Linked DNA regions of Aquibium microcysteis. The protein of the gene in region 1 interacts with the protein of each later gene in a pairwise test. Links are inferred from orthologs where the notes say so. Each region holds a gene or a part of one and is shown on either strand. Other genes may lie near its edges. The genes, in order: IAI54_RS03125 and IAI54_RS27305.

Evidence for each region.
Region 2: the proteins of IAI54_RS03125 (region 1) and IAI54_RS27305 interact in binary tests that used the Escherichia coli proteins (3 or more experiments, as listed by UniProt). The link is inferred for Aquibium microcysteis from one-to-one orthologs.

Annotation. Positions count from the first base shown.
Region 1 is NZ_CP061080.1:684,247-687,511, forward strand. Bases 187-3,135 are described here. They hold IAI54_RS03125 (cysteine desulfurase), read left to right. Parts: upstream 187-995; coding sequence 996-2,276; downstream 2,277-3,135. Other genes in these bases: sufD (Fe-S cluster assembly protein SufD), read left to right, coding at 187-937; IAI54_RS03130 (SUF system Fe-S cluster assembly protein), read left to right, coding at 2,282-2,665; IAI54_RS03135 (methyltransferase domain-containing protein), read right to left, coding at 2,678-3,135. In the rest of the region: more of sufD, read left to right, coding at 1-186; more of IAI54_RS03135, read right to left, coding at 3,136-3,265. UniProt on the Escherichia coli protein: Cysteine desulfurases mobilize the sulfur from L-cysteine to yield L-alanine, an essential step in sulfur metabolism for biosynthesis of a variety of sulfur-containing biomolecules.
Region 2 is NZ_CP061080.1:5,795,627-5,798,651, reverse strand. What follows is about bases 242-2,950. They hold IAI54_RS27305 (SufE family protein), read left to right. Parts: upstream 242-1,236; coding sequence 1,237-1,665; downstream 1,666-2,950. Other genes in these bases: IAI54_RS27295 (helix-turn-helix domain-containing protein), read right to left, coding at 2,578-2,883; IAI54_RS27300 (DUF6456 domain-containing protein), read right to left, coding at 1,775-2,581; IAI54_RS27310 (DUF5330 domain-containing protein), read left to right, coding at 754-1,056; IAI54_RS27315 (sensor histidine kinase), read right to left, coding at 242-315. Also shown: more of IAI54_RS27315, read right to left, coding at 1-241. UniProt on the Escherichia coli protein: Participates in cysteine desulfuration mediated by SufS. Cysteine desulfuration mobilizes sulfur from L-cysteine to yield L-alanine and constitutes an essential step in sulfur metabolism for biosynthesis of a variety of sulfur-containing biomolecules.

The DNA.
Region 1 (3,265 bases):
GCTCGAGCAGAAGCTTGCCGACGGGTCGATGGCGCCCGCGATGGCGGCCGGCGAAGCGGCCGACGTCATCGCGCCGCTCAATGCGGCCTTCGTGACCGACGGCTGGTTCCTCGACATCGCCGAGGGCGCCGCCGTCGAGGCTCCGATCGAACTGCAGAACGTCCAGGCCGGCGGCCAGGCGCATGTCCGCTTTCCGGTGCGGGTCGGCGCGGGCGCCAGGGCCACCATCGTCGAGCGCCAGAGCGGCAGCGGCGACGCGCTGGTGTCCTCCGTCAGCCACATGACGGTGGGCGAGGGTGCGGAGGTCACCTGGGTGATCCTGCAGGAACAGCCGGCAGGCGCGACCCATTTCGGTCAATTCAATGCGGTGCTGGCGAAGGACGCGACGCTGACGCTCTTCGTGATGAACACCGGCGGCAAGTTGGTGCGCCAGGAGATCAAGGTGGACGCGAATGGCGAAGGCGCGGTCTTCAATCTGCGCGGCGTCAACCTGCTCACCGGCGACAGCCACACCGACGTGACCATGGTGCTCGACCATTCGGCACCCGTCACCACGTCGTCCGAAATCATCCGCAACGTCGTGACGGGCAAGGCCCGCGGCGTCTTCCAGGGCCAGATCCGCGTCGACCGGCTGGCGCAGAAGACCGACGCCAAGATGGCCTGCAACACGCTGCTCCTGTCGGACGAAGGCGAGTTTTCGGCGAAGCCGGAACTCGAGATCTTCGCCGACGACGTGGCCTGCGGCCATGGCGCCACGGTGACCGAGATCGACCGCAGCCACCTGTTCTACCTGATGGCGCGCGGCGTGCCGGAGAAACTGGCGCGCGGCCTCCTGGTGAAGGCCTTCGTGGCCGAGGTCATCGAGGAACTGGAGGACGAGGCGCTGGTTTCGGCGCTGGAGGAACGGCTCGAGGCCTGGTTTGCGAAGAACGGGTGAGTCTGGCTGACGTCATCCTCGGGCCTCCCGAGGATCTGCAGCGCATGGGAGTTTCGCGATGGCCGATTCTGTTGATCTGAGGGCAGTTGATCCTCGGGACAAGCCCGAGGAAGACGGCCGATCCTACGATGTCGAGGCGATCCGCCGCGACTTTCCGATCCTGTCGCGCGAGGTCTACGGCAAGCCGCTGGTCTATCTCGACAACGGCGCTTCGGCGCAGAAGCCGCAGGTGGTGATCGACGCCGTCGCCAGGGCTTATGGCAGCGAATACGCCAACGTCCACCGCGGCCTGCACTTCCTGTCCAATGCCTCCACCGACGCCTACGAGAAGGCGCGCGAGAGCGTGCGGCGCTTCCTCAATGCGCCCTCCGTCGACGAGATCGTCTTCACCAGGAACGCGACGGAATCGATCAACACCGTCGCCTATGGCTGGGGCATGCCCAACATCGGCGAGGGCGACGAGATCGTGCTGTCGATCATGGAGCATCATTCCAACATCGTTCCCTGGCACTTCATCCGCGAGCGCCAGGGCGCGAAGCTGGTCTGGCTGCCGGTCGACGACGACGGCGCCTTCCATCTCGCCGACTTCGAGGCGGCGCTCACCGACCGCACGAAGCTCGTCGCCATCACGCAGATGTCGAATGCGCTCGGCACCGTGACGCCGATCAAGGAGATCTGCCGCATCGCGCACGAGCGCGGCATCAAGGTGCTGGTCGACGGCAGCCAGGGCGCGGTCCACATGCCGGTCGACGTCCAGGCCCTCGGCTGCGATTTCTACGTCTTCACCGGCCACAAGGTCTACGGTCCCTCCGGCATCGGCGTGCTGTGGGGACGGATGGACCTGCTGGAGACGATGCGACCCTTCCAGGGCGGCGGCGAGATGATCGAGGACGTCTCGATGGACCGCGTCACCTACAACCATCCGCCGCATCGCTTCGAGGCCGGCACGCCGCCGATCGTCCAGGCGATCGGGCTCGGCGTCGCGCTCGACTACATGGATCGGATCGGCCGCGACAGGATCGCCGCGCACGAGGCGACGCTGCGCAACTATGCGCATGAGCGGCTCGGCGCCATCAATTCGCTGCGCATCTTCGGCAACGCCCCGGGCAAGGGTGCCATCGTGTCGTTCGAGCTGCAGGGCATCCACGCCCACGACGTCTCGATGCTGATCGACCGGTCCGGTGTTGCGGTGCGGGCGGGCACCCATTGCGCCCAGCCGCTGCTGAAGCGCTTCGGCGTGACCTCGACATGCCGGGCGTCTTTCGGCATGTACAACACCGTGGCGGAGATCGACGTCCTCGCCGAAGCGCTGGAGAAGGCGCGGAAATTCTTCGGGTGAATGCAATGACAGACCAGACTGCACCGGTTCCCGCCATGCCCGCCGACACGATCGAGGCGTCCTCCGCCATTCCCGCCGACGAGCTCGCGCGGCTGACCGACGACATCGTCGGTGCGCTGAAGACCGTCTACGACCCGGAGATTCCCGCCGACATCTACGAGCTCGGCCTGATCTACAAGATCGACATCGAGGACGACCGTCAGGTCAGGATCGACATGACGCTGACGGCGCCCGGATGCCCGGTGGCCGGCGAGATGCCGGGCTGGGTCGAGAATGCCGTCGGCTCGGTGGAAGGCGTCTCCGGCGTCGCGGTGTCGATGGTCTTCGATCCGCCCTGGACGCCCGACCGCATGTCCGAAGAGGCGCAGGTCGCCGTCGGCTGGTACTGACCGCCCGCGCCGTCAGGCGCCGCGCGGGGCGCCTTCGCACATGGCGATGATCGACTTGTTCAGCCCGAACGCCTTCTCGTGAAACACCTGCGCGTCGGGAAAAAGCCCGGCCATTTCGCGCGTCGACAGCAGACGGTGGTGCCGGATGATGTCGTCGGCCTCTGCCCGGTCGTCGATCCGGCGGAAGAAGCCCAGCGATAAGCGCATGATCAGCCGCGCCCGCAGCGCCGCCGGCAGGTACTGGAATCCGGGGAACCGGAAATGCGGCTCGTAGGGAAACCAGAAGTTCGGCGTCTGGATATAGTAGCGCGGTGCCAGCCGGCGCGCATTGGCCGCGAAATCCTCCATGGCCTGCCAGCTGCCGACATGCTCGATCACCGAATTGGAGTGGACGAGGTCGAAGCGGCGGTCGGCGAAGAGGGCTTCGTCCGTTGCGCTGCCCACGTGGAAGGAAAAGAGATCGCGATCCTCGATCGCCTGCGGCTCGGTGTTGATCATGGTGATCGACAGCCGGTGACGGTTGGCGCGGATGAAGTCCGCGCCGATGCGCCAGTAGGTCTCGGTGCCGCCCAGATCGACGATGTCGGCGCGGCCGCGCTC
Region 2 (3,025 bases), 5.1 Mb from region 1 along the record:
GGGCACCGTGGCACAGGCGAGCAGCAGCGGAGCGGCGACGGTGCGCCGTCCGGTCTGCGCCACCGCCACCGCGGCGGTCCAGCCGATCACGCAGACGATGCAGATGGCCGCGAGCGCGATGGAGAGGCCCGCGTCCGCAGACAGGACCTGTGCGAAAGCGCCGCCGACGAAAAAGGGACCGGCAAGGGCCACGCCGAGCAGGCGCCTCTGCAGGTCACGCTCGCCCTTGTCGGCGATCGAAGGGTGAACGAGCCGGGCGCAGGCCTGCCCAAGCCGCGAACATCCCTCGCTCGTTCCAGTCGGAAGCTTACTCAACACCACGCGCTCGCTGACGCCCGTTCGACGGACTTTCGTTCAGCCCGAAACTCGCATTCCCGGTTTAATGAATGAATAAGGCACGGCATGAGCGGGGGGCGGGAACCGGTGGAAAACCGGTCCGGCGCGCGCCGGTCGCCGCAAGCTTCGGTTGATGGTTAACGAAGCGTGACCGCGGGACGGATCGCCGCGGCGCCGCGTTCGCTGCCACCCGCCGGTACTTTCCCATCGATTTCAGAGGGTTGTCTGGTAAAGGACGGGTTGCTGAAATGGGCGGCATTCGTCTCGATTCCGCCAGGAGCGCGAACCGCTCGGATTTGCATCCAATTTGAGGAAAACTTCGCCGTCCGCTGCAATCGGGCGTTGGGCCATGCGATATAGGAAGGTGGGGAGGCCCGCGACGTCACATGCGGGCCATGAACGACGGGACGCGAGGCAATGGGTTTCCTGATCCGCACGAGCTTCTGGTTTTCACTGGTTCTGCTGTTCCTGCCGATCGCGCCGGAAGAGGGGACCGAGACGGTGAGCCCGCTTGCGGCGCTGGTGGCCGCGCGCGATGCCATCGGCGACGTCAGCGGCATGTGCGAGCGCGAGCCGCAGGTCTGCGAGACGGGACGCGCCGCTCTGGCCACCATCGGCGTCAAGGCACGCGAGAGCGCGCGGATCGCCTACCAGATGCTCGAAGACGAACCCGCCGAAAACGACGCCATCACCACCGGCGGGGTCAAGCCCGCCGACTGACGCCAGCGGCGCGGAAGACGCCGTTTCGATCGACTGCAGCTTCGATGGTGCGCCGCATGCACGGGCCTCGTGCATGCGGCGTTTTCCCGATGCGTCGCAACCGTCCGAATTCGTCGGCCGGGCGGTTCAACAGATCCCCGATCCGCTCTATATGCGGGGCAACAGGGACGCAGACGCATCATGGCCGCCGACATCCAGTCCATCATCGACGACTTCGCCTTCATCGACGACTGGGAGGATCGCTACCGGTACGTCATCGACCTCGGCCGCGACCTGCCGCCCTTCCCGGAGAGTGACCGGACCGAGGAGAACCGCGTCCCCGGCTGCGTCAGCCAGGTCTGGCTGACGACGAGACGCGGCAGCGGCGACGATCCGGTCGTCGAGTTCTCGGGCGATTCGGATGCCCATATCGTGCGGGGCCTCGTCGCGCTCATGCTGGCGCTCTATTCGGGCCGCAAGGCGAGCGAGATCGTCGCCACCGACGCCGAGGCCGTGCTGGCCGGACTCGGCCTCGACGAGCACCTGACTCCGCAGCGGTCCAACGGGCTGCGTTCGATGGTCAAGCGCATCCGCACCGACGCCCGCATGGCGCTGGCCGACCCCGCCTGAGACAGGGCGCCGTCTCGACCCGCAAGCGGCCGCACCGGTTGCGAACGACCCACGGCATCGGCAGGCGCGGGCGGCGGTAGCGTCGCGCGAACCGCCCTTCCCGCGCATGTCAGCTCCGTGCCGACTTCGGCCGGTAGTCCCGCGTTCCCCAGTGGAGGATACGGCGCGGCCTGGGGGCAGGCTCGGGCGCATAGTGGCGCGCGAGCGCCGAGAGCGCGGCGCGGAGCATCACCTTGGCCGATCGCACCGGCCAGCCCCGCTCCAGTTCCACCGTCTCCAGCCCCTTCAGGAAGCAGCAGACATCGATCAGCAGGTCGGCGAATTCGGGTCCGACCTCCTGGAGGGCGCGGTCGACGCGGTTGCGTGCCGCGAGCGCGGCGTCCGTCAGGTCGGATTTGCTGCCTCCCGGTCCTCCGGCGCCCCCGCCGCCCAGCGCTGCCCAGTTGATGCCCAGGCGCGGCATCAGCAGACCGCGGTCGAAATCGCTGCGCAGGCGCTCCCCCGCACGAAACTGCCTGTCCTCGAGGAAGGGACGCCCGCCCCGGTCCTTGATGCGCGACAGCTTTGCCAGAGGCGACTCCGTGAGGTTCACGGCCACCGTCTGCGGTCCCTCCTCGGTCTCGACGGTCGCGGCGCCCACCTCCGCGTGCTGAAGCAGGAAGGGCCGCTCCGCCGCCCTGGCCCGGACATAGGCCGATCGGCCCGTCTCCGTCAGGCGAAGCATGCCGTCGCCCGTCCGCTGCAGGAAGCCCGCTTCCGCCAGCGTCTCCAGCGCCGTCATTTCCACCTGGATGGCGCCCAGGCGCTCCGACCGGAGCCGGACCCGCCCGCGCAAGGCCGCCTCTTCGACCCGGGCGTCGCCGCCCGCCAGAAAGCGCAGGATGCGCAGCCTCACCTTGTCGGTCGCCCGTTTCATCGGCGGTACTCCAGGCTGCGAAGCGCCGCGCCGGCGACACGTTCGGCAAGCGCCACGATGGCATCGAAGTCGGCGTCGTCGCGCATGTCCTCGATCAGATGACAGGCATGCAGCACGGTGGTGCGCTCGCGGGCGAAGCCGCGGCCTACGTCCGACATCGACAGGCCCATCACCACATGCGTCACGTACATGGCGATCTGCCGCACCCGCGTGACGCTCGTGGTCGTCCGACCCGGCTGGCGCAGTTCGCGGCCGCTCACGTTGAACAGCGCCGCGGTGATGTCGATGACGCAGTCGCACACGAAGACGGCTCGCTCTTCCGATCGCTGCGATGAAGACGGGCGCGGGTCCTGCCTTTCGCTGGCCGGGTGGCCTGGCGGTGCGGCGTCGGGGCTGTGACGGATCTGGCTGGCGGCTGACGATGGCACGGAACACTTCCCCCTG